One region of the Paenibacillus sp. FSL F4-0125 genome, then DNA from elsewhere that is predicted to be linked to it. Evidence: riboswitches for the same ligand, from Rfam matches in the RefSeq annotation. Region 1 holds a riboswitch; each other region holds the start of a gene.

Region 1 (10,378 bases):
CAAAACAGACATTCCAACAGCAGTCGTTCTTGCAAAAAGTGATATGCTGCATTCGCTGAAGGATGAGGATGGCGATTACATCAAGTCTAACAGTAATGTATTCAATAACTATGTTCATCGCAAAACATTGAATATGGATGAGTTCCATAATATCGACGGAGAGATTCGCAGATTTATCGGTAAAGTGGACAGACCTTTTAAAGATACGATGGATGTTTACTTCTCAAATACGGGTTATTTTGCGGTATCTGCTCTGGGCAGTAATCCTGTAAATCAGAAGATTGAGGGTGTGGTAAGCCCGATTCGCGTAGACGAGCCATTTATTTGGCTGCTGCATAATCTGAAGTATATTGAAGGGAGCGACGGCCCGTGAATGCATTCTCAGGGTCTAAGATCGCCCAACAGATGTACACCCGCGAACGCCGCGGATTGTTTCGTTCCACAGAAGGCTTTGATACGGTAGCGAAGTCGGACAGTCTAGATAATAATTTTATCAAAAAAACACTGCATCCCTTCTGCCTCTATGATGCTCCGGCTGAGCTGGCCGCGCGCGGAGAGAAGGATGAGTCTGTATATCCTAGTGCGCTGCACCTGTTCCATGCAGAGAATGGCGACACAGTCATTGGGATGAGTCGTTATCAAGCAACGGATTTTACGGGCCAACGCAGCGCTTTTTTCGCACATAACTTTGTAGTTCCTGCCTCACGATCAGAAGAGATTGTTCAGAACTACGGAGATTGGCTACATGCTGATTTCGCAAGAAGCTATGACGGAGAGCTGGGCGGAACCTTGCCGGAGCTGTCTGATATTCCAGTTATACGTACGGATCGTCGCCCTGATCCTATAGCGGGCTTACGCTTGTTAGGAATTAATGAAGGGATATTTAAGGCATTGCTGCAAGCGGTGATGCTCTCTGTGGCAGGTAAGAAAAAAATCTATATCGGCCTTAATGTATCTATCACGGAGTTGTCCGCACGTGCGGTGGAGCTTACAGAGATTTTATATAGCGTGCTGCCGTATGAATTCCGCCGTAGATTAGGCGTGATTACGTATGCCAATGAACCGCAAAGCCGTAAATATATTCATCTTAGCTTTGTGGAAAAAGGTTCGCTTCGTCCCGGTGATCGCAATATCGAGAAGGATTTTACATTTGATTTGGTTTCAGGTCGGATGGGGAATGTGGATTTTGGTGAGTCTCGTCAGCCGTATGCTGATTTGGTTTGGAAGCTGTTACTTCTAAATCCAGGGGATCTTGACGATTTCGTAAGTTTTGCTGATCAGATCCTGCGTGGAGAAAGTCCTGAGCATAAGCTATCGCTCGCTTTTTATAATGAGTTAGCTGTATTTTATGAGATTGAGCAGGGGAATGAGCATTTATATACAGAGAATAAGAGCACGGTGCTAAGCGGATTGCTCTCTTACCTTAAGGCGGAGGGTGCTATTCATTCCAGAATCAGACTGAACGATATTTTCTTGGAGCGGTTCGACCGAGAATTTGATTTAGTCCGGCAAAGGAATGTTCCAGAGCCTGCTATTATGGAGTGCTTTAAAGATTATTTTATGCTCAAGGATCATAATTACAAAGTCAGAATCGTTGATTATTTCATTAATGGAATGCTTCATAGCGTGGAAGCGGGACGCAAAGATGTTCTTAATGCAGCTTACGGGATCATTGAAAGTAATGAAGAGCTAAGTGCTGCGTTTTTTCAACGGGTAATGTCTGAATCGTATTTCCGCAAGCAGTTATTAGAGCCTTATATGGAGTCAAGACTAATTGCTGCATCTAAATCTGTGGACATTCTGAATTTTGTACTCCATTGGGGCCGTTTTCTGCCAGCTGCGTTAGAGCAACCTTTTGCTCAGGATGCAGTAAGGGATTACTTGCTGGAAAAGCTACAACTGGAGACGGATCCGGTTGCTGCGGTGGCGGAAATTCATAGCACTGTAGATAAAGCGGAGAAAGATCGACGTAGAGGGACAGGCGTATCTCCTAAAGTACTCTCGCTCATGCAGGATCTTGCAGCATCTGCAGACAGATTCTTGCTGAATCGGCTATCTCTTACTGAAATGACGCAGGAGGACTTATTAGAGGTTGTTTTCTTACGTTATGGCAATGTTGTGGATTGGCAGCCGCCACTAGATAGAATTAGCAAGCAGAAAGAAAATGCACTCCGCGCTGCTTATCGCTGGTTTGGTGAAGAGAAGCCGAATGAAGAGATATTTGCAGGCTTGTCTCCGAAGGAGCTGGATGATGTACAGCTGCTCGGTCGCCGTTTACTAAAGGAAGCTCGGGTGTTAGAACCGTTTGAACGTCTTCCACTAGCTTTCTACTACACGAGTCAACGCGAGGGTGGTCCGCTGGATTATGACGCATTGCTGGAGTTAGTTAAGCATAAAGCTGGTAACGACAAGGATGTGATCTATCGATTCTTTGCATGGTCTCAAGGAAATTCTTTATTTACGATATCGAATAAAAAGCTTCACCCGGGATACCGCCGGGCGATTCTAAAGTATTTCCAGAGCAGTGACCGCGAGGCATTCAAGAATCGTGAATTTCGTAAAAGCTATGTCGCTACAGCTCGGCCTGCTCTACAAAATGTCTACAATGAGGCTCGCTCCCAGCTGGCTTCCCCGCTGGCGCGCTGGATCAGCCGCAGCCGATTTCGACTCCTGATCTCCGGTTCCATCACTGGCATTCTGGTGATTATCGCAATTATCGTATTCAGTATGCTGCGTCCGGAAGATCCAAAGACGGCCCTGCCTGGGACAACCCCTGCACCGACACCTGTTCAGAGTGCAGGCAGTATGCTTCCTCCGGCTTCCGTATACCTGAAGGATCTAGGTACCGAAGGAGATAAAGGAAGCAGTGTATTGGTGTTCACGTTTGCCAACGCGGATGATTGTGTGCAATTTAATCCGACGGAGATTAGTTTAATGACTTCATCCGATGTAGTGGATAAGAGCTTTAAGGTTGCTGCTAGCAATGGGACTTGTTCAGTGCCGTCAACGGATGGAGACTTATCTGGCGATACGAACGCCGCTGATAAGACTGCGGGGACGGCGGAAGGCGTAGATGCTACTAATACTGCAGACGAGGCCTCTCCATCTCCTACACCTTCCTCTGATGCAGAGGGCAGCACAGTTGTGCCGTCCGCGACAGCTATTACAGAAGGTGAGCAACCTTCCTATCAGGTGGAGGTTACTATGGAGCCGGGTGCGACAATCGTCGAGCATAGTATGATCAAGGCTGGTAGATTTACGTTGATCGTAGATCCCGCTCCAAAGGATACAACGGGTGTTAACTCAAGTGCTGAACCTTCGGCAACTGCAAGTCCGGAAGGAACAGCCGAATAAAGTAATTTCTGATCAGCAGGACGATACCGAAAGGTTTGGTTCTGCTGTTCTTTTTTTGTTGCTCATACAAAGCTTTTCTATAGACATGCTGAGTATTAATAGATATGATTATGAAAATAAGATAATACATATTGGAAAAGGTGCAGACTCCCCTAAATCAGAGTCTGCTTAAAAGGGAAGTCCGGTGTAAAATTCCGGCGCGGTCCCGCCACTGTAAATGCGGAGCGTCTCTTCTATGAACCACTGTCAGCAGTTAGGACGGGAAGGTGAAGAGCGGCAATGAAGCATTAGCCAGGAGACCTGCCTTTTTCGTGAGCGTTTCTATTCTTCGTGGGGTAAGAATGTGGAACATATACAGATAGACTGTGTGGTCGTAGAGGTTCATGCGCCCCAGCCTCGATTTGTTATCTTCCCGGGCCGCCCTTCATAGGGGCGGTCTTTATGTTGTGCGCTCTTATTTTGTGTAGTATCCATTCCTTTAAAGAAAGAGGCTGAACAATGAAGAAAATATTCTCCTCCAGGTTTTTTGTACTTGGACTGGCCGTATTCATGGTCATATCGATTCTTGGAACATCTCTTGCTCCGGCAGGAACCATCTTTGCGGAGGCGGGCGTTAGCTCCGGGCAGGAAGCATCTGGCGATTCTGCTGCTAATGTAGAACGGATTAATGTTGCGGATGCGACCTATACGGCTGCGGAATTTATTTTAAAGGGTGGCGTGCAGTCGGATTGGCAAGCGATTGGACTGGCTCAAGCGGGATACAAGTTGCCAGTAAGTTATCGAGCAGCTCTTGAGAAAAAGGTGAATGATGCAGAGGGGAATTTCGCGAGCGTAACGGATTACGCGAGAATCGTACTCGCAGTAAGAGCAATAGGAGCCGATCCTACCAGCTTTGCTGGAAGCGGAACAAGTCCTGGTTATAACTTAATAGAGAAGATCTATAATCATGACAAAATCAGTGGACAGACGCTTAATAATCCGGTTTATGCTTTGCTCGCACTGGACTCAGGGAAATATAATATTCCTAAAGATGCGAAATGGACAACGGATAAGCTTCTTGCTGAGATTCTTTCCAAGCAAAATCAAGACGGTGGATTTGCCTTAACTACAGGCGCCAGTGAGCCCGATATGACAGCAATAGCTTTGACCGCTCTAGCGGCACATAAGATTAATCCGGAAGCTTACACAGCGGGACTACAAGCCGTATCTTGGTTATCCAAAGCTCAGGATAGCCATGGAGGTTACGGAGATAGTGCTGAAAGTGCAGCACAAGCTATTCTAGGTCTCACATCCTTTGGTGTAGATCCAAGTGGGTTAGAATATACCAAGAATAAAGTGAGTTTGATCGGTAATCTACTGAGCTACCGTCTCGCTGACGGCAGCTTCGCTCATAGCCGTGGCGGAAGCAGCAATATTCTAGCTACAGAACAGGGCCTTCAGGCGCTTGTAGCCTACAATCTACTCCATAAAGGCAGCAACAGTAAACTGTACGATTTTTCTAAGTCATCCGTTCAGAATGTACTAATCTATGCACCGATTACTGTAGAGGGTCCTGAGAGTACTTTAGCACAGGGATATGGATATGCCGGCAACGTATTAGGTGCACTAGAAAAGCTGGCTCTTCAGACGAAATTGCCAATCACGAATCCTTCCGGCGCTTATGTCACTGGAATTGGAAGTATTCTGGCTGGAACCTATGGCGGTTACGATGGATGGATGTATGTTGTATCCCGTAATGGTCAATGGATTAATCCAGATGTTGGAATGAACGATTTTGTGCTTAAAGATTCAGATCAGGTTCTGGTTTATTATGCCGGAGATGATACTAAACTTGTTGATTCGGTAACGGTGTCCAAGCCAAGCCTCAAAGAGGGCGATTCTTTTACTGTAGTAGTGACTAGTAAGACATGGAAATGGGACGCTGTAACGAATACGTCCTCTCCGGTAATCGCCAAAGCTTCTGGCGTTCAGGTCCAAATTGGAAATCGCATCGTAACAACAAACGCAAAAGGTGAAGCGTTATTCTCAGGGAATGTTCCAGCAGGTGACTACAAGCTGAATGTAACAGGCTATCGTGAAGGAAAAGCACCATCGATTGCTAAATATACTCAAGATCTAAAGGTGATTCCAAAGAATGTAACGGCTTCACTTACCGTTGAAGGTCCGCAAGGGCTGATCGGTGAGGGGACTTTAAAGGCTTCCAATGCGCTTGAAGCACTGCAGCAATTGGGGGCGTCTAAGGATTTTAAAGTAGATATCACGAAATCGTCGTATGGTAATTTTGTATCTGGCATTCATGGCATTACGCAAGGTCTTTATGACGGTTGGTGGAGCTTCGTTGTATGGCGCAGCGGAGAATGGATCTATCCTAGTGTGGGCATGGACAGCTTTGAATTACAGGAATCCGACCGTGTTCTTGTCTATTATGCCGGAGAAACCACACAGGTTGTTGATACTGCTGTTGTATCTCCCGCACAGCCGAAGCCGGGTGAAGCTTTCACAGTAACAGTTTCTCAGAAAAAGTGGGTGTGGAATAAGGATACCTTTACTTCCGATCCAGTGACTTCTCCAGCCGCTGGCGTGCAGGTCTTGATCAGTGATCAGAAGGCGATCACAAATGCTAAGGGTGTAGCTGCATTTGACCAAGGTCTACCAGCGAATGCCTATACGATCGTTGTAACCGGGTATGCTAAAGATAGTGTGCCTAGTGTGGCGCGTTATACTCAGTCACTAAACATTGCTTCAGATGTTATTGCTCCCGCTAAAGCTACGGCCACCCTGTCAGTCATTGGGGGTAGCAAGAAGGGAACGATCCTTAACAATACTACAGTAGCTCTAAAAGAAGGTGAGACAGCTTATAGCTTACTGATTAGTCAATTAGGGGATAAGGTAGTATCATCCGGAAACGCTGGTAGTAAATATGTGAAATCTATAGATGGTTTGGCCGAATTTGATGGCGGACCTAGCAGTGGATGGAAGTACAAGACGAATAGAGATGCTGATCCAAGTATAAGTGCAGACAGCTACATTTTAGAGAACGGTGATACGGTATATTGGTACTATTCATCGGGTGAATAAGTACGTCTGATTATTCGTAAGACGGGCACTGCGATTCGGAGTATTAGCGGATCGAGTGTCCGTTTTTATTTTCGTTCGTTGCAATATTTGACAACAGACACTTTTTTTCGACAATTTCATTCATAATTTTATTTAAAATCATCAAACAATTCACTTCTTTAACCGATAAAAATAGATAGTGAGTTAGATTATGTGAAGGCGGAATGTAGATGAAGAATATGAAAGTGAAGTTTAAGATTGGGATTCTTTTAGTATTTTCTGTAGTCATGTTGAACATCGTGGGGATAACTGGCTTTACCACCATGGACAAAATGACCCAAAAAACAAAAGAGACGTACAATGAAAACTTGTTGCCAATTTCTTACGTGGGGCAAATGCGTACAAATAATCGGGCCATTGAAGCCTTTCTTTTGGAGCGTTTGATTAGCGTTGATGCAAACAAGAACAAAGACTTGTTAGAGAGCATTAAGGGAAAAGTTCAGGAAAATAATGATCTATTGAACAAGCTGAAGACCGTCCAGTACAATGATAGTGCCATTTTGAGCAAAATAAAGGAATATGAGTCCTCCCTAACAGACTATCGTGCACAAAGGGACAGTATTATTCAGATTGCCGATAGCAAAGGTAGAGAAGAGGCCTTTCAAGTATTCACGGGGGATTTTAGTATTTCTCGTGAGAAAATGATCAATATGCTTAAAGGAATAAGCGATTCGTTGCTAAAGGGAGCTGGAGAATATAACTTAGAGTCCACTGCTACCGCTGAAAGAATGAAGACTAAAAGTATAGTATTGATATCGTTCTCTTGGATTATTTGTATCGTGCTTAGTGTTGCAATCATTCGACTGATTACGAAACCGCTTAAGGAACTGCAAGGTTTAATGAAGCGGGCGGAAAATGGAGATTTAACTGTCATAGCAACGTATACCGCTAAGGATGAAATCGGCCAAATTAATAGCTCATTTAACAATATGCTGGAGAGCTTACGAAAGATGATGCAAGGTATCGCGGAGAGTGCAGAGCTGTTATCAGCCTCATCGCAAGAGATGAGCGCTAGTGCTGAGCAGACCTCGCTGGCTTCGCAAATGATCGCCGAATCTTCAGGTGAGATTGCAGCGGGCTTTGATGAACAGACGGAAAGCATTAATCGTACCTCTCAGTCTATACAAGCTATGACCAATAATATTTCGGCCGTAGAAAGTAGCAGTTTTGAAATGTCCGACCTTATGGGAGTTGCTTCTGGTTCAACAGATCGAGGGGTAATCGCCGTAGATAACATCATTGAACAGATGAAGGAAATCGACTCCAGCGTAACTCAAAGCCAAGAGATTATTAGCAACCTTGGGGAGCTGTCTCAGGATATAAATACAATTATTACAACGATTAACGGAATTGCAACACAGACAAACTTGCTGGCGCTTAATGCTTCTATCGAGGCAGCGAGAGCTGGAGAACATGGACGTGGCTTTGCTGTAGTTGCTGGAGAAATTCGGGGACTTGCAGAAGCGACGCGAAACAGTTCACTGAAAGTAACAGATATTATTACGCATATTCAAAAGCAAACTGAAAAAGCAGTAGAATCCATGGCTTCAGGCTCTGATCTAGTCTCTAACGGCGTAGTTCAAAGTCAGTTCGTATCTCAAGCGTTTCATGAGATTCAAAGTTCCATTAAAGAGGCTACGCTGCAGACGGAAGAGATTAGAGAGGCGGTTGCGCATGTCTCCTTAGAGTCACAAGGTGTAGCGGCAGCAATGGAACAGGTCAATGCTATATCCAATAGAGGGGCAGTGGGTGTTCAGGACACCAGTGCAGCTAGTCAGCAGCAACTGTCTGCTATGGAGGAAATGTCCGCATCAGCTCAGTATTTAGCGGTGCTGGCGGAAGATCTGCAGAAGACTTTAGCGCGATTTAGATTATAACGCGAAATGAAAAAAAGGACGTCCCAGAGCCATTTAGGCTTTGGAGACGTCCTTTTGTGTGTTATTGAATGGAATTAAGCATACCAGCCCCATACGAAGATGAAGAGCGTACCAAAGATCGTAACTAAGCCAACGAATAAGGCATAGGCGATATTGATATAAAGTTCTTTCTTGGTATCCGCTGATTCTCCAATATGCATGAACAGGAAGAGCTGCAGGGAAGCCTGAATGAGGGCTGTAACAAGCAGGATAGCCATGTTTGCAGTATTGGATAGATCCAGATAGATTACGGCAAGTGCAGCCACAGAAAGGACAAGAGAGGCTAAGAAACCCATCACATGGCGAATTGGAAACAGTTGCTTCATCATGCTACATCAGTCCTTTCAGATAGACGAAGCTGAAAATAAAGATCCAGACAACGTCCAAGAAATGCCAGTACAGCGAGAAGATAAAGGATTTATTGGCCGTAGCCGGATTAATACCTTGACGCTTCAACTGGATTAGAATAGCCGCACCCCACAGGAACCCGAACGATACGTGAGCTCCGTGTGTTCCCAGCAGTACAAAGAGACTGGATAGGAAACCACTGGTTTGAAGTGTAGCCCCTTCGTGAACATAAGTGACAAACTCCGTGATTTCAATACCAAGGAAGCCGAGACCCATTAACAGGGTTAGTCCGAAGAAGACCATCATGGCTTTTTGGTAGCCATGCCGCATGGCATGTACTGCAAGACCGATTGTAAACGAGCTTGTCAAGAGCAGCAATGTTTCGATCATCACTGGACCAATTTCAAAGAGGTCCGGCCCGCTAGGGCCGCTAGCGAAGCGGTCTACCATTACAAAGTAAACAGTGAACAACGTAGCGAACAGTGCAATCTCTGCTCCTAGAAAGACCCAGAAGCCAAAGATTTTATTACTATTCTCCTCTGTTGAGTACTCAAGCGGCTTAGACGCATCTATTTTCATACTGTCTCACCCCGCAATTTCTTTTCAGTAGCAATAACTTCTTCTGCTGGGATGTAGAATCCGTGATCCCGATCAAAGGACATAGCAGCTAGAACGATGAGGATACCAACTCCGGAGATAATGGCTGGAATCCAGAGACTGAATACCAGAGAGAATCCTGCAACGAAGAAGATAACACCCAGAATAAATGGTTTTCCTGTATTGCTTGGCATATGGATCTTAGTAATCTTGTCTTCGTATAGAGGTACTTTATCTTGTTTAGAGAACCAGTAGGCATCGCGTGTTTTTACGGTTGGAACCACTGCGAAGTTGTAAGCTGGAATCGGACTTTTCGTTGCCCACTCCAGTGTACGTGCATCCCATGGATCTCCATTTGTATCTCTTGGTTCATAACGTGTACTCCAGTAGATGTTATACACCAGAATTACAAATCCGACTGTAAGACCTATCGCCCCTATGAACGAGACCATACTGAGCGGACCAAATCCGGTATCCGCAGAATAAGTGTATTGTCGACGTGTCATTCCCTTAAGTCCGAGAAGGAACAGTGGGAAGAACGATACGTTAAAGGAAATAATAATCCACCAGAAGGCATGTTTACCAAGACGTTCGTTTAGACGGAAGCCGAATACTTTAGGGAACCAGTAGTGGAAACCTGCGATTACGGCGAATACAGCACCTGGAATGAGAACGTAGTGGAAATGCGCTACCAGGAACATTGTATTATGGTACTGATAATCGGCGCTGGCCATAGCCAGCATGACACCTGTTACCCCACCGATCGTAAAGATCGGGATAAAGGCGAGCGAATACAGCATCGGCGTCGTAAATGATATTCGCCCTTTTCGTAAGGTGAATAGCCAGTTAAATATTTTCACACCTGTTGGAACAGCAATGGCCATGGTAGTAATCGAGAAGAAACTGTTAACCATAGCGCCTTGACCCATTGTATAGAAATGGTGAGCCCATACTAAGAAGGACAAGAGGGAGATGATCAACATACTAAAGACCATGGATGTATATCCATACAGGTTCTTTTTGGAGAAGGTGGCGATAATTTCACT
Region 2 (10,378 bases), 3.8 Mb from region 1:
TTCGAACGGGTTCGCACTCAGTTTGAAGCGTTCGCTCCGCACCTGGTTCTATTAGATGTTAATTTGCCAAAATACGATGGGTATTACTGGTGCCGTCAGATTCGCGGGATTTCCACTTGCCCTATCCTTTTTATATCTGCCCGAGACGGCAAAATGGATCAGGTGATGGCGCTGGAGAACGGAGCGGACGATTATATCACAAAGCCTTTTGATTATGAAATTGCGATGGCCAAAATCAAAAGCCAGCTACGACGCGCCTACGGCACTTACGCGGGAAGCAACAATGATCGTGCCCTAACCGTTGCCGGAATGACGCTGGATGTGGAGCGACTAATTCTTACTCGAGGAGAAGTCAAGGTGGACTTAAGCCACACCGAAGCCAAAATACTAGATGAGCTAATGCAAAAGTCGGGAACCATCGTTACCCGCGACAGACTGCTCGAGAAAATCTGGGATGATCAAGCTTTCGTAGATGAGAATACACTTAATGTCTATGTCACTCGTGTACGTAAAAAGCTTGCCGCTCTAGAGATTACGGACGGCCTACAAACCGTTCGAGGCCAAGGCTACCGCTTGATTCCAAATTGGGGGGATGAGGAATGAAGCTATTTTTGCGGGAGCAGATCCCATTAATTATAGTCTACCTAGCGCAGCTCATCTTGATCACACTAGTCTATCGGCTGGATGGAGGCAGTGGTGTGAGCGTAAGTCTGTACGCAGCTCTTCTCAGCACTTGTCTGCTGCTTGGCTACCTCGCTTATCGGTATATCAGCAATCGTACATTCTATGAACGGCTGGAGACAGTTCCCTCCTCTCTAGATGAAGCCGGCGGCCCTACTCAGGATTCTCCGCTTGCCGTGAGTTTACGAGGACTACTAGGGTCACAATTCCGCCTCTACAAAAATGATTTACACAGCTACCGCCACAAGCTGGAAGAACATATTCATTTTATTAATCAGTGGGTGCATGGGATGAAGACACCCTTGTCTGTCATCCATTTGATGATCCAAGATAAGGACGGACCGCCTTTTACAGCAATAGGTGATGAACTGGATCGTCTGAAAAAAGGACTGGATACCGTACTTTATACGGCTCGGCTAGATACTTTTGAGCATGACTTTTATGTGGAACGTTTGGATTTGGAAACCTTAGTACGTGGTGTAACCTCAGAGCAGAAACGTCTGTTTATACGTAACCGTATATTTCCTACTATTAAAATAGATGAGCGAATCACCGTAACCTCAGATGAGAAATGGTTAAGTTTTGTGCTGACACAGATCATTACAAATGCGATACGTTATACGACGGAAGTCGGCAAACATGTTTATTTCTATGGGTACATACAAGAGGAAAAGAGAGCAGTTCTGGAGATACGAGATGAAGGAGTTGGCATACCGGCAGGAGATCTGCCGCGTGTGTTTGATCCTTATTTTACAGGTGTAAATGGACGAACCTTTCAAGAATCCACGGGGATGGGTCTATATCTTGTGAAACAGATCTGCGGAAAGCTTGGTCACGAGGTGAGCATTTGCTCAGAAGAAGGTAAGGGTACGACCGTGCGGATAGTGTTTAGGGAGTCCTACCTTACAAATATGTAAGGTAATTGTAAGTTTGATAAATGGCAGCCTGTGTATACACTTTGTATAATGAAGGCAATCCAGTCGAAAGAAGGAGAGGTAACACTTGCCCATTCTAGATGTTCATAATTTATCAAAAATATATGAGGGTAAAGTGTCCACTCAGGCATTGAATCATATCCGCTTTTCTGTTGAAAAAGGGGAGTTCGTTGGCGTAATGGGACCTTCGGGGAGTGGAAAAACAACACTTCTCAACACGATCGCCACTATCGACCAGCCGACCTCCGGTCAGATTCTGATCAACGGCCGAGATCCCAATCTGCTTAGCAGACAAGAAAAGGCACTCTTTCGCCGCCATGAGCTTGGTTTCGTCTTTCAGCATTTTAATCTGCTGGATACGCTCACTGTAGAGGAGAATATTGTGCTGCCTCTCACGCTTGCTGGTGTCCGTGTAACGGAAATGGAGAGCAGATTGAAAGAAGTAGCAAGCATGCTGGACATTGAGCATTTGCTGCAAAAAAGAACCTACGAGATTTCAGGTGGACAAATGCAGCGGACCGCCATCGCCCGGGCGATGATTCATCGTCCTGCACTGATTTTAGCAGATGAGCCTACAGGGAATTTGGATTCCAAAGCTTCAGGCGAAGTCATGAATATGCTGACAGAGGTGAATCAGGAAGAAGGGGCAACCGTGCTGATGGTCACACATGACGCAGTAGCCGCGAGCTTTTGTAACCGAGTCATCTTTATTAAAGACGGACGTTTCTATAGTGAAATGTACAGGGGGAGCAGTAGAGGCGCTTTCTTCCAAAGTATTATTGATATGTTGTCTCTGCTTGGGGGAACTAGCCATGACCTTTCGGCAATTCGCTTATAGGAATGTTACACGTAACAAGCGTAAATATGCGGCTTATTTTGTCGTCAGTGCTTTTTCAGTGATGATCTTTTTTGTGTGCGCTTTGTTTATCTATCATCCGGATATTTCTAAGAGTTTGGTTTATAGTACGGCGGCTCATACAATGATGGCGGCGGAAGCCATTATTTATGTGTTTTGCTCCTTGTTTGTTCTCGTATCGGTCGGATCGTTTCTGCAGTCACGTAAGATGGAATTTGGGATTTTATTGATGCATGGAATGACAAAGAAACAGCTCAACACGATGGTATTTTTGGAAAATATGATGATCGGCACCTCAGCCATCCTAACAGGTACTTTACTAGGGTTGATTCTGGGTAAGTTGTTTTTGATGATCGGATCTACTTTTCTAGGGATACCTCTTTTAACGTTTCATCTTCCTTGGCAGGCACTAGTACTTACGATATGCAGCTTTGCACTGTTATTTATGTTAATCTCGCTGAGCACCTTCGCCTTTATTGGGAATGAATCGCTAATGCGGCTGTTTCAGGGAGAGCGAAAAGCAGATGAGGAACCAAAGGTATCCCTCGTGTTATCTATGATCTCTGCTGTATTACTGCTACTGGGTTATTATTTGGCTGCTACTGCAAAAGCGGCTTCGGTTGAAAAGGTGATGTTTCCCGTTGTTGTGATTACGGTGGCAGGAACTTATCTCTTTTATACGCAACTTAGTATTTACGTTGTTAAATTACTTAAGACGATTCGGCGCTTGTATTGGAACCATACCAATATGATTACATTATCGGGTTTGTCCTACCGCTGGAAAGAGAATGCCCGAATGTTTTTTATGGTGACGATTGTGTCCGCAGTATCTTTTACTTCAGTGGGGGTATTCGCATCGATCCATACGCTTTCCAGAGAGCTGAAATTAGATTATCCGGCAGCTGTTGGTTATGTAGCCAAAGGCAATCAGACACCGGTACTTTTTGATCAGCATTTGGAAGAAATTAAAGATGAGCTTACAACGCTCGCCTTACCTTATGAGACACTTAGTATTCCTATCAAATACGCAGAGGTGGAATCTCAGACTGGACCAGATCGCACGTTAAGGCTTCCCTTGATTGCTTATAGTGATTATAAGCTTGCTCTGCTTCGTGCAGGGTTTACGACGGATGAGCGCCCTCTTAGTGGAGATGAAGGACTGGTGATGATCGGTTCGCAACGAGATCGGAGTCTGACAGCGGGTAGAGTGAAGCAGGTCTACACCCTGAAGCAAGGTCTTTCCATTCGTGAAACGGGGTATACCCAGCATGTTCCGATAGCCGAATATCTGTTGCCGGAGCTTGATGGAAGGGATGGAGGAGACTTCAGCGGAGTTGTGATTAGCGATGAGCTATACAAGGCTATTGATCCCGTACAGACTGATTTGTATACAGGATTTTATATGGATGACTTCCCGCGAACGGTTGGTATAGCGGCGGATCTTGCTCATAAAGGCAAACGTTCCTATGAAAGTAACTCTCCATACGCGATTGTTGTTAGTGGCACGCTGTTTGAAATACAGAGAACGCTGTATAACACGATGCTATTCGCTTCTTTACTGGTAGGTACTGTCTTTTTCATTGCAGCAGGCAGCTTCCTTTACTTCCGGCTATATACAGATCTAGATCATGATCGTCATCAATATTCTACATTGTCCAAAATGGGACTTACAGATCAAGAGCTAAACCGAATTGTAACGATTCAATTGTCGTTGTTGTTTTTTGTGCCAGTTGGGGTTGCTATTTTGCATAGTGTGTTTGCCTTTATTGCGCTTCAGCGGTTGTTCTACTTATCAATTGCTGTGGAGACAGGGGCTGTATTGATGGGCTATTTGGCTGTCCAGGGACTTTACTTCTTTTTTATTCGCAGCCGTTATTTACGCAACTTGAAGAAGAACTTGATTTGAATAATGGGGGTTACGAAATGCAAGCATGGATTACAGAGTTTATGGAGCAGTTTGGTTATTTTGGTATTTTCCTGATGCTCGCTTTTGAAAATATTTTTCCACCGATTCCTTCCGAAGTGATCCTTCCTTTTGGCGGATTCATGACAACCACAACGAATTTAACCATCCCTGGTGTAATTATTGCTGCTACGCTTGGTTCTTTGCTGGGTGCAGTGATTCTATATTATATCGGTCGTTTGCTGGATGTAAATCGGTTGGAAAAGATCGTTGAACGCTGGGGCGGTCTACTCCGAATCAGCAAAAAAGACATTCACAAGGCTGACGCTTGGTTTGATAAATATGGCTATTGGACCGTATTATTTTGTCGGATGGTTCCACTAGTGCGTAGTTTGATTTCGATTCCGGCAGGGATGTCCGGTATGAAATTTGGCGTGTTTATGATCTTCACAACGATTGGTACACTGGGCTGGAATCTACTGCTTGTGCTTATTGGCGCAGCTTTGGGTGAAAACTGGGAAGACATTGCCATGTATATGGATATGTACTCCAACGTAGTGTACGTACTTATTGCTGGGGGATTAGCAGTTTTGGGGTATTTGTACTTCCGCAAGCGTAGCCGGAGAATGAACACCGAAGGTTGAGCGAAGAAGGACTTATAGATAAAAGTTATGATTAAAAAGGAGGAGAACAAATGGAGCTATTATCGATTATTAAAGCTATTATTTTGGGGATTGTTGAAGGATTGACCGAGTTTGCTCCGGTATCCTCCACAGGTCATATGATTATTGTTGATGATATGTGGTTAAAATCGACAGAGTTATTTGGGCAATATACGGCCAATACTTTCAAAGTGGTTATACAACTGGGATCAATCTTAGCAGTTGTTGTTATTTTTAGAAATCGGTTCATTGAACTGTTGGGCTTAAAGCGTTTCAGTCGTAAACAGTTGGACCCTGTAACTGAGGAACAACCCCCGCTCGAAAAGGGTGGACATCTTAAGCTTACACAGGTGCTTGTAGGTTTAGTTCCGGCAGGTGTGCTGGGCGTTCTGTTTAATGATTATATTGATGAGCATTTATTCTCTACATCTACCGTGTTAATCGGTCTAGTAGTTGGTGCGGTGTTAATGATTATTGCGGATCTATTTGGACCCAAGAAGGTCCAAACAGAGAGTGTCGATCAGATTACATATAAGCAGGCACTAGGTGTTGGTCTTGTCCAATGCTTCTCGTTATGGCCAGGATTTTCACGTTCCGGGTCGACGATTTCCGGTGGTGTCCTTCTTGGTATGAGTCATCGTGCTGCTGCTGATTTCACATTTATTATGGCTGTTCCAATTATGGCAGGGGCCAGTCTCCTCTCACTGATGAAGAATTGGCAATATTTCACCATCGATGCCCTGCCGTTCTTCATTGCAGGCTTTATCAGTGCTTTTGTATTTGCGCTGTTATCGATGCGATTCTTCCTGAAATTGATCAACCGGATTAAGCTTTTACCATTTGCTATATACCGGATAATACTTGCCGCTGTAGTATATTTCGTGTTTTTCTAAATCCGTTATAAGGAATCGATATAACAGAAGCCCCCGTCATCTATTGCAGATGACGGGGGCTTTCACGTATGATGACATCAGATTAAGACACTCAGTTTATTAATTATAAGGATAAAGTAAAAGTTTCACGAAATACTTTCTTATAATTCTCGCATAAACGCTTACCGTCCTTAAAAGGACGCCAAAGGCGTTTTAGCAATTAAATTATAAGAAAGTAAAAGTTTCACGAAATACTTTCTTATAATTCTCGCATAAACGCTTACCGTCCTTAAAAGGACGCCAAAGGCGTTTTAGCAATTAAATTATAAGAAAGTAAAAGTTTCACGAAATACTTTCTTATAATTCCCGCATAAACGCTTACCGTCCTTAAAAGGAAGCCAATGGCGTTTTAGCAATTAAATTATAAGAAAGTAAAAGTTCACTTTACCCTTATAATTCTCGCATAAACGCTTACCGTCCTTAAAAGGACGCCAAAGGCGTTTTAGCTTGACAATATCGGAGACAGGTGCTTGCCGGGAATTAGTAATTCGGTAGGCTTAATAGGGAAATCGGTTCGAAGCCGATGCGGTCCCGCCACTGTAACGGAAGAGTCCATAGCAACATACGTCACTGGCAATTTACTACTGCTGGGAAGACTGCTAAGGATGCTGACACCGCTAGCCAGGAGACCTGCCTGTTTCAACAGCACTGCTTCACCTACGGAGGATAGGAAGGTGTTAGACGTGAACCATAGGTATATTATGGGCGTCTTTCCCTTTGACTTTTTTAGGGAAGGGCGCTCTTTTTAATAGGGATGTTATGGTTTCAAGCCAAAATAAGAAGATGGAGAAGGGGAGCTGCAAAGTGACGAACAAAGTAAAAGTAAGTAATCTTGGCTATCCAAGAATCGGAAAAAACCGCGAGTGGAAGAAAACGTTGGAAGCCTTCTGGGCAGGTAAAATAAAAGAGGAAGAGTTCCGTACTGAAATGGCAGGCATTCAACTTCAGCATTTGAAGACTCAGCAGGAGGCAGGGATTGAGTTAATTCCGGTAAATGATTTTACATTCTATGATCATGTGTTGGATACGGCTGTAATGTTCGGGATCGTACCTCCGCGTTATGCGTATGATGGTGGAGACATTGGGCTTGATCTTTATTTTGCGATGGCTAGAGGGAACGCTGAGGCTACCGCCTGCGAGATGACGAAATGGTTCAACACGAACTATCACTATATCGTTCCAGAGATAGGTGCACAAACGCCGCGCCTGACGGAGAATAAACCACTGGAAGCATACCGTTTCGCCAAGTCCCAAGCGGGAATTGAGGGAAAACCTGTGGTTTTAGGCCTTTATACCTTCCTTAAGCTGTCAAAAGGTTTTGCATCTGCGGATATTGCGAAGATTGCCGCTCGGTTTCTTCCGGTTTACATTCAGCTATTGCAGGAACTGAAGCAAGAAGGAGTAAGCTGGGTACAAATCGATGAACCAGCGATTGTTACAGGAATAAATGAATCAGAACTATCATTACTTAACTCGATTTACACAGAAATTGCTGAATCCGTGCCTGGATTAAATATTATTCTGCAGACTTACTTTGAAGCTGCTGAACCACTGGAGGCATTGTTCAAGCTTCCGGTACAAGGTTTAGGTCTTGATTTTGTCCATGATGGCGGAACGAATCTGGCATCGATTGAGCGCCTTGGCTGGCCTGAGGATAAGTGGCTGGGAGCGGGTATTATTGACGGACGCAACATCTGGCGCTCGGATCTGGATGCTAAACTGCAGCTAATCGAGAAGCTGAGTGTACATGTACCGCTTGATCGTCTTATTCTACAGCCTTCTTGCAGTTTGCTGCATGTTCCGGTTACTGTTCAGGGTGAGGTGAAGCTGAAGGCAACCGTCAAGGCTGCATTAGCTTTTGCTGATGAGAAGCTTAAAGAGCTTGGCCTGCTTGCTGCAGCCTTAGAGGGTACTGGAGAAGCTACTGCTGCGCTGACAGTCAGCCGCGAAGCTCTTACAGCCTTCCGTGCACTTCCCGAACGCGGCCGTAAGGATGTAGCAGAGCAAGTTCTCGGGCTTGCAAGTTTACCAGACCAACGCAGTCTGCCTTTTGCAGAGCGCCTTAAGGTGCAGCAGGAGAAATGGCAGTTACCACTTCTGCCAACGACAACGATCGGAAGCTTTCCACAGACCGTAGAAGTGCGCCAGGCAAGGTTGAAATGGCGTAAAGGTGTATGGAATCAGGAGCGGTATGACGGGTTCGTTCGTGAGCAGATTGAAGATGCAATTACCTTCCAAGAAAAGCTGGGTCTGGATGTACTCGTGCACGGTGAGTTCGAAAGAACCGATATGGTGGAATTTTTCGGGGAGAAGCTGGACGGGTACTTATTTACCAGTAATGGCTGGGTTCAATCCTACGGATCCCGCTGCGTTAAGCCACCGGTTATTTATGCGGATATAGCATTTATTGAGCCAATGACTGTTAAAGAAAGTGTCTATGCTCAGTCTTTAACTTCTCTTCCTGTTAAAGGCATGTTGACAGGTCCGGTTACGATTCTCAATTGGTCTTTCGTACGTGATGATCTTAGTCGGGAAGAAGTAGCCAATCAAATTGCCTTAGCACTCCGCCATGAAGTGAAAGCTTTGGAGGATGCAGGCATAGAGATGATTCAAGTAGATGAACCCGCTATCCGTGAAGGACTTCCTTTGAAAGCTGAAGATCGTGAGGGATACTTAAATTGGGCGGTGAAGTCGTTCCGTATCGCGACAAATCATGTGAAGGCTACAACGCAAATTCATACTCATATGTGCTATAGTGAATTCAATGACATGATTGATTCCATTTCAGCGATGGATGCGGACGTCATCTCTATTGAGACTTCCCGTAGCCATGGGGAACTGATCGTCAGCTTTGAGGAGCAGGAATATGATAAAGGAATCGGTCTTGGTGTGTACGACATCCATAGTCCACGGGTTCCTGCTGTAGAAGAAATGACAGCTAATATTGATCGTGCTTTGCGGGTGCTGGACCCAGAACAGTTCTGGATTAATCCGGATTGCGGTCTTAAGACACGCGGCTGGCAGGAGACAGAGGATGCACTGCGTAACATGGTAAGAGCAGCCGCTATTGCAAGAGAAAAGGCAGGAGTTACTGCCTCCTAATAGCGAAAGAATAAAGCAATAAATTTAAGCTGGGAACTTCTCCCTGGCTTTTTATTTCAGCCACTTGATAATAATTCTCATTCTTGATAGAATGAGAAAAGAAAAGAAGGAACCGTGGAGGGTCCCTTCAAATCATCACCTTATTTGCTTTCGAAAGTCTTACAATCTGTCTCTTCTGCACGTGTAGGTTCTTGGGAACTGTGGAAAGCTACAAAGATAGAATCAGCACTGCATTTGTTCTCTTCTGCCCAGTGGGTGCAGGAGTTAACTTCGCAAATTACGTCTTTTGCCATGAGGGTTCACCTCCCCTTGGTGTGATAGACAGCATCATGAAATGAACTGCTCTGTTCAGCAAGGTGGAGCTTGTCCGAACAGAACCATGCCGCGCCCTCATTCATTATGAATAGAGGGTATTTGGTATTTTCTGTTTGATTAGACGTGGTAATTGTATCAAATAAAATGTATGTAAGCAAATGGGTTATTCAATAACGGAAATACGACAAACTTATACAAATAAATATAAAAAAACACAAAAGACATCTTTTGCTTACATGTCTAAAAATAGAAAATAATCCTAAATATCTATATTATTACAAAAATATTCTGTTAATATTTTCAATGGGGAACGGCCGATCCTAATCTGAAATATTGGAGGATGAAGATATTGAAAAAGTTCTTATTTCCTTTTGCCCTTATGTTCATATTGTGCTTACCGCTTTATGCAGGTGCGGAAGGTGTACATAATGACGAAGCTCCTCAAAATAGTGAATCAGAAATCATAAAAGTCTATAAAGCCTCAGATATGGGATTGTCAGAAATTTCAGTAGAAGAGTACAATGACATTCTTGCGCAAGGACAAGCTGTAGAGGCTGCTAAAGAGGGGCTGTTGGCAAGTGTACCTCTGCTCAAAACGGATTCTTCCTATGCAAGTGCCTCTGCTATTGCACCTAGAGATGCTTACCAAACAACGATCTACTCCTATCAACAAAATGGTTATGTCTCCTATGTCACTAGAAGTGGCTTGACTAGAAGAATCTCTCAACCTGTATATAACAGTGCTTCTGTAAATTCGTTGTTAAACATTAGCTATTCAGTATCTCAAGGCTATATTGCGAATACAAGCTTTGGTGTAACCGCAAAACAAACAGCTGTAAGTGCTGGTATTACAGGCGGTTCATCATGGTTCAATACTTATGGTGGCAGTAACACGACAACTGCATCAGTGAATCCGTACAACTATGCTTGGATGGAATACACGCCGATTATGAATAACTCATTTGGTGTAATCACAGAGAAGAATTATGTTA
Region 3 (10,378 bases), 140 kb from region 1:
AACGGTATGAATGACTTAAAGGTGGAGCAATTACAGATTGGTAATGGCACGCTCAGCCTGCGAGTTAGTCGTGTGGATAACGAGCCAAAGCTGGAGATTTTATCTAACCAGACAGGTTATGAACTGGTGATTCTATAGGCAATACGTAATTCTTTCATATAAAAAGCCTGACAATACTAAGGAGGTTGTAATGAAAATGAGAAAATCGGGGCTAATAATTCTATCTTTGATGCTGGTTGCTGGACTAATGTTGGCTGCATGTGGCGGTAATAAAACAAACAGCAACACAGGAACGGCAGCAACAAACAATGGCACAGATAAAGAGCCGGCAGCACCAGCAACGGATGAGCAGGTTACGGTTACACTTGCGGGCTGGGGAGCAAGTCCAGAAGAGCAGGAGCTGCTTAATCAGACGCTGAAGGAGTTCGAAGCTAAATATCCGAATGTGAAAGTGAATTACGAAGTTATAGCTGATCAATACATGGACGTTATCAAGACAAGACTCATAGGTGGAGAAGGTCCGGACGTCTTCTACCTGGACGCATTCGAGGCGCCTGGTCTCATTGAAGCCAATGTGCTGGAGCCATTGGACAGCTATGTGACACCTGAGTTTGATGTTGCAGATTTTGAACAGCCAATGGTCGATGCTTTTAAGAAAGATGATGTATCTTACGGATTCCCTAAGGATTTCTCTACGCTCGCTATGTTCTACAATAAAAAGGATTTTGCCGAAGCGGGAATTACAACACCTCCAACAACTTGGGATGAACTGAAAGCAGACGCAATCAAGCTGACCAAAAAAGAGGGTGACAAAATCACTCGTTATGGTTTCGGCGTTGCTCCTGAGCTTGCGCGTCAAATGTTTATGATCCAAGCTTTTGGTGGAAAAGTTTCTGACGAAGAAGGCAAAGCAACCTTCGCATCTGCGGAAGCACTCCCAGGTTTGCAGCTTGTTGTAGATATGCACAACGTTGATAAATCCTCCGGTGAGCCTAAGGAAGTAGGCGCTGGCTGGGGTGGAGAAATGTTCGGGCAAGGCAAGGCTTCTATCGTATTCGAAGGCAACTGGGCGATTCCATTCCTGGAATCCAACTACAAGGATCTGGATTATGCTACCGCTGAGCTTCCAACGGTGAACGGCACTAAAGGCACAATGGCCTTTACGGTAGCTTATGTAATGAACAAGCAATCGAAGAAGAAAGAAGCGGCTTGGCAGTTAATCTCTTTCTTGACAGGCAAGGATGGAATGAAGACCTGGACCAGCAAAGGGTTCGCACTTCCTACACGGAAATCGGTCGCACAGGAGCTGGGCTACGACAAGGATGAACTGCGTGGAGCAATTGTAGCGGGTGCTTCTTATGCAACACCATGGCAAGCCGCATCTACGTTGCCTACCATCACTAATAACTTCAATAACCAATTTGTAGATACATTTATGGGTAACTCCAAGCTTGAGGATGCAATGAAGAAAGCTGAAGATGTAGCGAATAAGGAAATTGAAGCAGCAAAATAAATGGATTGAAGGGGGAGGGTCTTCGGACCACCCCTTCCTTCTTTCATTCTGATACGAAAGGAAAAGTGAAGCATGACTCAAGTCTCAACATTTAGAAAGAAACTAAGAAATAATGTGACGGCCTATCTGTTCCTGCTTCCTACTATTCTTGTACTGGGCACTTTTTTGTTCCTGCCAGTTTTTTATTCGCTCTATTTATCAGGACATAAGGTAAATTTACTTGGTGATGTCAGTTACAAGTGGGTTGGATTCAATAACTTTACACGTATGGCCGGTGACGAGAGAGCTTGGATTGCATTGAAAAACACGGCATCCTTTGCGCTGTTCGTTGTACCGTTGCAGACTGCATTTGCTATTTTATTAGCCGTTATTTTGAATGCTAAGCTTAGATTTAAGAATTTTTTCCGAATCGTCTTTTTTATGCCGACGGTTACTTCCTCGGCGGTATTGTCACTTATTTTTATGTGGATTTACAATTCGAACGGTCTGCTGAACCGTGTGCTTGAGTTCGTAGGTTTACATGGTTACAACTGGCTTGGAGATCCGGCGGTCGCTCTTAAGGCGATCATGCTTATGAATATATGGTCTACTGCTCCGTTCTTTATGGTAGTCTTCTTAGCTGCACTGCAAGATATCCCTGATGCATTGTACGAGTCGGCCATGCTGGATGGAGCAGGAGGATTTAGACGTTTTATTTCTATTACGCTTCCGATGATTAAGCCAGCGACCTTCTTCACGGTAGTCATGGGAATCATCGGTACCTTTCAGCTATTCGATCAATCGTATATTTTTTCGGCAGGCTCCGGCGGCCCGAATAACTCCACCTTAACGGTGGCTTTGCTTATCTATCAGTATGCGTTTAAAAATCTCGACTTCGGTTACGCTTCTGCGCTCGCTGTCATGCTGGCTGCGGTCATTATGATCGTAACGCTGATTCAGCGGAAGCTATTCTCCGAAGAGAAGCTGAACTAGGAGGACGATCAGGTGGTTATTAACTATTCCAAAGGGGTTAAGGTGGTTCTATATTTCCTGTTATTCGCATATGGGTGCGTAACGGTCATACCTTTCCTATGGGCACTATCCTCATCGTTTAAACCGTTAAGCGAGATTGTGTCAGGGAGTATCAACTTTATTCCAAAGCAGTTCACTTTCCAGAACTATTATGACATCTTCGTGAAGGAACCGCTGTTCCTCAGATGGATGTTCAACAGTGCACTCATCGCTGTAGTTTCAACGCTATGCAATACCTTGTTCAACTCTATGGCAGGTTATGCGCTTGCACGTATTGATTTTACTGGCAGCAAGGTTGTGTTTTTTCTTATCTTGGCTGTACAGATGATTCCCGGTCAATTGACTATCGTGCCAGCATATTTGATCATGAAACAGCTTGATTTGTTGAACACTTATGCCGCGCTGACGCTGCCGATGATGGTAAATGCAACGTTTATCTTTATGATGCGGCAATTCTTCCTGAGCTTTCCGAAAGAGCTGGAGGAGGCTGCCGAGATGGATGGTCTAAATAAATTCGGCACATTTTTCCGCATTGCTCTGCCACTAGCCATCCCCGCGTTGGCGGCTCAGACGATTTTTGTATTCATGGGTGCATGGAATGAATTTCTGAAGCCCCTGATGTTCATGTCAGACAAGTCGATGTTCACACTTACACTAGGTCTCAATACTTTTAAGGGCCAATATATTAGCCATTGGAATTATATTATGGCCGCATCAATGGTGTTTACCCTGCCAGCACTACTTATTTATGCATTCTTCAACCGCTTCTTTATAAAAGGAATTACGTTTACCGGAAGCAAATAATTTGCTTTACTAGAACCGCCACTGAGCTTAAATCAGGGCGGTTTTTTGAAAATATAAGAAAGTATAAGTTTCGCACCATACTTTATGTCTTATATTTCTCGCTTAAACGCGTATCGTCCTTATAAGGACGCCGAAGGCGTTTATGCTTGTATGTTCATAAATTGTTACCATTCTATCGATCTCATATGTGGAAGTTAGGGTATAAAAGGAAGGGAAGAGGTAAAACTATGTTCACTAAATAGAACTGGAAGAAATTTAAATGCGGAGGTAAATGATGACACAGAATAAAGGGAATTCACAACGGCAGATTCGAACTTCAATTCTTTGTTTGATCTGTGCCTGCACCGTCCTATTAAGTGGCTGCTCTAAAGCTGCCAATGAAACCACACAAGTAACTCCAACGCCTACAACAGAAGCCACTGCACCTGCGGCTACGAACAATGCAACAGAACAACCCAATGCATCATCCGGTAGCAATACAGAGGGGCTTCCGGCGGATGTTAGCGTTCAGAGAGTCATTAAGGAAGTCACTTTAAAGGATGGCTATCATAAAAAGATTGAGCTGCTGACTGACGGCGGCAAGCGGGTTACCATTACGGATCCGAGCCAAAAGATTGTTTTACAGCAGATTGAATATGATGGAAAGATTACTACGTCTAATGGTAAACAGGTTACCGTTAAAGTCGAAGGTGGGGGAGAGCAGACCCTAACCATCCCCGATCATGTAGTGATCGAAGATGAGGACAAGCTTGGATTGATGCCAGGTGTTGATATCGAATGGACAGTGAATGCCGAGGGTCAAATCGAAAGTGTTGAGCTGGAGGATTAAAAAGATATCGGGGTGATTGGATGAAATTTCTAATCGTACTTGGCAGTATAGTGGTACCCATTGTCATGCTAATGATACAAAGGAAATGGATAAAGTGGCGCATTGTATTTAATGTAGCTTCTGTGTTGTCTGCGCTTATCTTAGGTAATATTTCTGCCCTAGCCATATATGAAATATTAAGGGATAACACAGTATTTATGACTTCAATCCATGCGATTTTTTTGAATCCGATGTTCCTTTTAACGGGAGCCTATCTTGGAGTATATCTGGTCTATCGCTTGATGTTGATGACGTATGAAGAAGTTTATGTATGATGTAGTTTAAAATAGGAGTGTCCCTGTGAAGGGACACTCCTATTTATGTTATACAGTGAAAGCTAAGAAGACTTTCCTACAACACTAGTGCCACTCTTCGTGATCTTGTAAGTAAGGATATCACCATTCCAGAAGTGGAATTTCAAGATGACCTCTCCATCTTTAACATCTTTAAAGAAGGCTGGGAGCAGCTTAATTTCTTTCGTGTTATAAGACGGTGAGAAAGTATTGCCGAACTCCTTGAATGGAGTCCAATCTTGAGGGCCTGCATTGCCGCCAGCGGTATAGACAGCCTCCATCGTGGCAAGCTGGTTGCCATTAAAAGTAGTCGGTATCGCAAACGATTCAGTCGTACCTTTGGCATCACTTAATTTGGCAGTGTCATTCACGATGATCTTTAGTCTCCACGCAACGCCTTTGTTGAATTTCAGCGTTAACACAGCATTTTCACCGTATTTTTGGGAAGCCGTGAGCTTTTTAAGTTGGCTGGCCTTGAGTGTAAGCTCCTCGCCATTTAAGGTGTAATCTTTGCCTTTAGTTAGATATTTGCCATTTACACTAATGGTAGTAAGCTTATTTCCGTTTAGATTAAGCTTCACTTTGGTGTCTTTGATGGTTGCACCTTTTTTAAGATAGACCAGATCGCTCTCGGTACTGGAGGAACGTTCCTTCAGACCGGACATTAATACACCCTGCAGCTCGGAATCGGACCACTTATACGTTTTGCGGTTGAAATGCTGCCCATTATCCCAGAGCATAGAGGTCATTTTCTTTTCTTTTAAATAATAGGTAAGGTACTCGAAGAATTTCAGCTTCTCGCCTTGTTCAATCACACCTGTATCTTTATCGAAGCCCAGTAGTCCGAACTCACCAACGATAACCGGAATTCCTTTAGCTACGAATGTGTTGTAAACGTTATCAAAAGTTTGGGTGATATCGTTTTTTGTATCTTTTTCAAACGTGGTGTAGCCAGCGATATTCACACTGAACGGCCAGAAGCCATAGAAGTGAACGGTCGCAATTATATTCGGATCTTTGAGAGCTGTAATCGTTTTGTAGAGCTGATCTATTCTAGGCTGCGTAGGAGAAGTCTCTAATGAAGGTAGAACTAGCGGACGTACATCATTCTTTCCACCGGAGTTCCGAACGATCTGATGGAAGGAAGTGTTGAGTTCCGTAAGCATTTGCTCCATCTTTGCTTCATCGGTGCTTCCGCCATCTGTGAAGCGTGGTTCATTGATGCTTTCGAACATCAGCTTATCGGATTTATCCTTGAAGCGGTCCGCAATTTGAGTCCATGCTGCGTTATAACGCGCGAGCGTTTCATCATGCTTCTCTTCCATATGACTTACCCATAACCAGGAGTCATGATGGACGTTAATCATTACATAAAGCTTGGCGTCCAGCGCCCAGCCGACCACTTCTTCGACACGGTCAAGATAAGCTTTTTCAATGGTGTAGTTCGGTGCTTCACCTATGTGTGAATCCCAAGTGATAGGAATCCGGATACTTTTGTAGCCTTGTGCGGCAATTTTCTTAATCAGCTCTTGGGTCACACGCGGATTTCCCCAGGAGGTTTCATCCTCACCTGTAGCATCTAGAGTATTGCCAAGGTTCCATCCGGGCTGCATATCGTCTACATAGGATTGGATTTTACTCTTTGGTGCTGCTTTAGCTTGTTGCTCGTCCTTGGTAGCAGCGGCGGCAATGGATGAGAACAAAGAGAGCAGAAGAGCGGTAACAAGGGTCAATGATAAGAAGGATTTCTGGATTCGAGTAGTCATTGAATTCTCCTTTGTAAGATCATTTTTGGGGATGCTTAAACCTGACCTTTCCTCAAGCACTTTGGTACGTAGATGAACACTGACACCTCCATTTTTGTTGTAAACGCTTACCAAATACCCTAACATAGAACATTTGTAGTGAGTACCTTACTAATTTGTGGTAAATTCATATGGAAATTAGTGATTTGAAGTGATCCCAAAAGTCATGGAGGAATAACCAGTGAGCAGATTTCATTACATAGGCTCGGCTAAAGAGCTTCCGTTAGGAGAAAGAGGCAGTGTACTGTCAGCAAAGACATATGATGAAGTGAAAAATTCACCAGAGTATAAGAAACAAAGAGAGTCTCTGCGCCTGCAAGGCATAATTCCTTTGGATGACATCGCAGATCTATCTCATTTAAGAGATGAGAACTGTCTTGTATATGACTCGGAAGAAGATGCAGCAGGTATTTTTATAGAGGAACTTGGGTATTGGAACGATGAGATTCGCAAGCATTTTCGGAGTCCGTTTGTGTATCGGATTTCACCTAATTGGGGTAGCTTCTCTGTATCCCCTGAGCTAAAGAATACTCTATCGGGTTCATATAACGCCTCACTCAAGTGTTGCCGGGAGTTATTTAAACTTATGACAGATATCGGAGTAGCTGGTACCGAGTTTGAGCTTTATACTTGTTGGGCAGAGGAGGAAGGGCACCCACGTAATAAAAAGTATGACCGAATCTTTGATTTGGCCTCTTTGTCACTGGAGGATGGTTTTGAGCTGAGAGAAAAAGAGTATATTGTGGTTAAAATGGTTTGATATTCAATAGAATTATCTCCAACTACTTGTTATACAAAAAACAAATATTGCATGACAAAAGCATCTATATTAGATATGATGAAGCATGGAAAAATTAATATTAGCAATAGGTGCCAATTATGAATGTTTCGGAGACACAATCATAGATTGGTTAAATGGAAAGCGGGTGTGAATCCCGCGCGGTCCCGCCGCTGTGAAAGAGGAGTCCTTGCAAGGTACCACTGGGAAACTGGGAAGGTAGCAAGGGTGATGATACTTGAGCCAGAATATCTGCCTGTTTCTGATACACCGTTAAACTCTACGAGCGATAGAGAGGTGTTTGATATAGTATATGCCTGCTATTGTTGCGGTTCACTATCTTAAACCTCTTGACGTTATGTTGAGTGGTTTTTTTGTAGTGCTAAAAAAGTTTATTCTGTTTTTTATCATAGGAAAAGAAGGGAAGGGTTATGGAAACATGAAGAAAAATAAGTTTTTGGCTTGGTTACTCATTGTAGCTGTATTTATCACGACGTTCTCTACAAGCGTAATCCCGGCTCATGCCAATGAAGCAATTGCCGATAGTGCAGTTGTAACAACAGAGGTTGATCAAGCTCTAGTAGAGCAGATTAATGCGTTAGTACAAGAGCCAGATACAGAGAAGCCTACGATTTTGATAGAAGGTATACAAGATAAACAGGAAGTATCCAGTAAAGATTTAAGCTTCAAAGTAGTGGTTACAGACAATGTCTACAAAGACATTATTCCAGTAGTAAAGCTGAACCAAGTCGTTCTGTCAGCTACTAATGGTGAGTACAAAGCATCTCTTAACCCAGGTAGTAACGTAATCGCAGTAACGGCTGTGGATGGCGCAGGAAACAAAGCAGATAATGTAACCTATCAGGTTACTTATAAAATTACTGCCAAAGAACAGTTAGATAAAAGTTTGGCCTACATCGTTAACACCGTAAAAAATCCGTCATTTGGAACAGGTAGCGGAGAATGGTCGATTCTTTCTCTAGCACGTGCGAACTACAAAGTACCTAACGGTTATTACAATCTCTATTACAACAATGTAGTTACGAAAATAAGTTCGATGATCAAAGAGGATGGAAAACTCGACGCTAACAAAAGCACAGAGAATTCCAGAGCGATTCTAGGCCTTACCTCTATCGGAAAAGATATCACGAATGTTGCAGGTCATGACCTAAGAAATGCACTCGCTGATTATCAATATATTCAGAAGCAAGGGAACAATGGTCCCATATTTGCTCTGATTGCACTAGATAGTTATAACTACGAAATTCCAGTATTATTCCCTGATCCTGATGAGAAGGGAGTAATCTATCAAAGCACAAGAGAAAACCTGGTTCAGTACATCTTGGATAGAGAAGTTAAAAAAGGTGCAGCAGATGCCGGGGGCTGGGCATTAGGTGTAACCAAAGCCGACGTCGATATGACCGGGATGGCGATGCAAGCCCTTGCACCTTATTACGCAAAGGATCCTAATGTAAAAGCTGCCGTGGATCGGGCGATTGCATGGTTATCGAGTGTACAAAATAATCAAGGCGGATTCACAAGCTGGGGAAGCACAAGCAGTGAGAGCATCGCACAGGTTGTTGTTGCCTTAACTGGCGTAGGCGTAGATCCGCACAGTGACCCTAGGTTTATTAAAGAAGGAAATTCACTTATAGATGCTTTACTTAGCTTCTCTGGGCCGGATGGTGGATTCAAGCATATTCTCACCGGTAAAGTAGACGCTATGGCTACGGATCAAGGTACATATGCACTCGTATCCTATGATCGTCTGATTAATAATAGCAAACGTCTCTATGACATGACGGATGTTCAATTAGAACAGCCTACTACCGTTGTAGCAAAACAACAATTAAATAAAAACCTTGCCTATATCCTAAACACTGTAAAGAATCCGTCATTTGGAACAGGCAGCGGGGAATGGTCAATTCTTTCTCTGGCACGGGCCAATTACGAGGTTCCAAGTGGCTATTACAATCTTTATTATAACAATGTAGCTGCTGAAGTAGCTAAGCTAATGAAGGATGGAAAACTCGACGCTTCGAAAAGTACTGAGCATTCCAGAGCGATTCTAGGACTTACCTCGATCGGAAAAGATATCACGAATGTTGCAGGCTATGATCTAAGAAATGCACTTGCAGATTTTCAATATGTTCAGAAGCAGGGGCTTAATGGTCCTATATTTGCACTGATTGCCTTAGATAGTCATAACTATGATATTCCTGTAGTAGAAGGCGTTACAGATCAAACCACAAGAGAAAAACTGGTTCAGTATATTTTAGAAAAAGAAGCACCGACTGGTGGATGGGCGTTATTTGGTACTAAAGCCGACACCGATATCACCGGAATGACGATGCAAGCCCTTGCACCTTATTACGTAAAGGATCCTAATGTAAAAGCTGCTGTGGATCGGGCGGTTGCATGGTTATCGAGTACGCAAAATGATCAAGGTGGATTTACAAGCTGGGGAAGCACAAGCAGTGAGAGCATCGCACAGGTCATTGTTGCTTTAACTGGTGTAGGCGTAGATCCGCACAGTGACCCAAGGTTTGTTAAAAAAGGAAATTCGCTTATAGATGCACTGCTTACCTTTGCTGATCCGGATGGTGGATTTAAGCATATTCTCACTGGTAGAGTAGATGGTATGGCTACGGACCAAGGTACGTATGCACTAGTGTCTTATGACCGTCTGACCAATCATAGTAACCGTCTTTTTGATATGAATGATGTGGTAATTGAACAACCACCTGTACAACCAGAGGGTCCAAAAGAATTCCCGTTACCTTCTGGTGATAAGCCGGAAGTTATCATCAATGATGATGCTCATGATTATATCGTTCCGATCAGCGCCGGAGACAGCAACAAGGAAATAACAGTAGTTATTCCTAAAGGTCAACAATCGAAGGTTAGTGTTAGTTTACCTAGTAACAGCGACCTTCCTCAGATTGAGGCTGCCAAAGGTGACGTATCTGTAGTCATTCCTAAGGGTGCAAAAGTTACAAGCGGAGATGCCTCTGCGATTGAACTGATGTCACCTTTAACAGGCACAGAAGCTGCACTAAAAGATAGTCTGAATCAGATTATTTCCCAAGATAAGAAGCTGGAGAGCATTATTCATGCTTTTTCCATGGGTGGCAGTGCAAGAGTAGAATTCAGTCAATTTATTACGTTAACCTTTAAGGACCTTAAAGGAAAAGATGCAGCTTATATTCAAAATGGTACACCTCATGCGATTCAAAAATTTGCAAGCGATGACTTAGGCTTTGCAAGCGGTAAGTCTGAGTATGCCTATGATAGTGGAAATGATTT

What was found. Region 1 has a riboswitch for cobalamin ahead of NST74_RS04480 (DUF4430 domain-containing protein). Riboswitches for the same ligand answer to the same signal wherever they lie in the genome.
Region 2: it holds a riboswitch for cobalamin, as region 1 does, so the genes downstream of both, metE (5-methyltetrahydropteroyltriglutamate--homocysteine S-methyltransferase) here and NST74_RS04480 (DUF4430 domain-containing protein) in region 1, are expected to answer to the same signal.
Region 3: it holds a riboswitch for cobalamin, as region 1 does, so the genes downstream of both, NST74_RS03865 (S-layer homology domain-containing protein) here and NST74_RS04480 (DUF4430 domain-containing protein) in region 1, are expected to answer to the same signal.

Annotation. Positions count from the first base shown of each region.
Region 1 is NZ_JBBOZJ010000001.1:1,014,818-1,025,195, forward strand. It holds gene NST74_RS04470 (TRAFAC clade GTPase domain-containing protein) at 1-373, shown strand, start outside; gene NST74_RS04475 (GAP1-N2 domain-containing protein) at 370-3,354, shown strand; cobalamin riboswitch at 3,476-3,676, shown strand; gene NST74_RS04480 (DUF4430 domain-containing protein) at 3,853-6,432, shown strand; gene NST74_RS04485 (methyl-accepting chemotaxis protein) at 6,642-8,348, shown strand; gene qoxD (cytochrome aa3 quinol oxidase subunit IV) at 8,423-8,713, opposite strand; gene qoxC (cytochrome aa3 quinol oxidase subunit III) at 8,718-9,314, opposite strand; gene qoxB (cytochrome aa3 quinol oxidase subunit I) at 9,311-10,378, opposite strand, start outside.
Region 2 is NZ_JBBOZJ010000001.1:4,783,813-4,794,190, reverse strand. It holds gene NST74_RS21395 (response regulator transcription factor) at 1-603, shown strand, start outside; gene NST74_RS21390 (sensor histidine kinase) at 600-1,598, shown strand; gene NST74_RS21385 (ABC transporter ATP-binding protein) at 1,684-2,454, shown strand; gene NST74_RS21380 (FtsX-like permease family protein) at 2,429-4,378, shown strand; gene NST74_RS21375 (DedA family protein) at 4,396-5,019, shown strand; gene NST74_RS21370 (undecaprenyl-diphosphate phosphatase) at 5,070-5,930, shown strand; cobalamin riboswitch at 6,417-6,621, shown strand; gene metE (5-methyltetrahydropteroyltriglutamate--homocysteine S-methyltransferase) at 6,753-9,071, shown strand; gene NST74_RS21360 (DUF1540 domain-containing protein) at 9,212-9,364, opposite strand; gene NST74_RS21355 (hypothetical protein) at 9,727-10,378, shown strand, end outside.
Region 3 is NZ_JBBOZJ010000001.1:870,038-880,415, forward strand. It holds gene NST74_RS03825 (amylo-alpha-1,6-glucosidase) at 1-138, shown strand, start outside; gene NST74_RS03830 (ABC transporter substrate-binding protein) at 191-1,513, shown strand; gene NST74_RS03835 (carbohydrate ABC transporter permease) at 1,586-2,485, shown strand; gene NST74_RS03840 (carbohydrate ABC transporter permease) at 2,504-3,328, shown strand; gene NST74_RS03845 (hypothetical protein) at 3,600-4,157, shown strand; gene NST74_RS03850 (hypothetical protein) at 4,178-4,471, shown strand; gene NST74_RS03855 (cellulase family glycosylhydrolase) at 4,534-6,255, opposite strand; gene NST74_RS03860 (hypothetical protein) at 6,476-7,054, shown strand; cobalamin riboswitch at 7,146-7,346, shown strand; gene NST74_RS03865 (S-layer homology domain-containing protein) at 7,512-10,378, shown strand, end outside.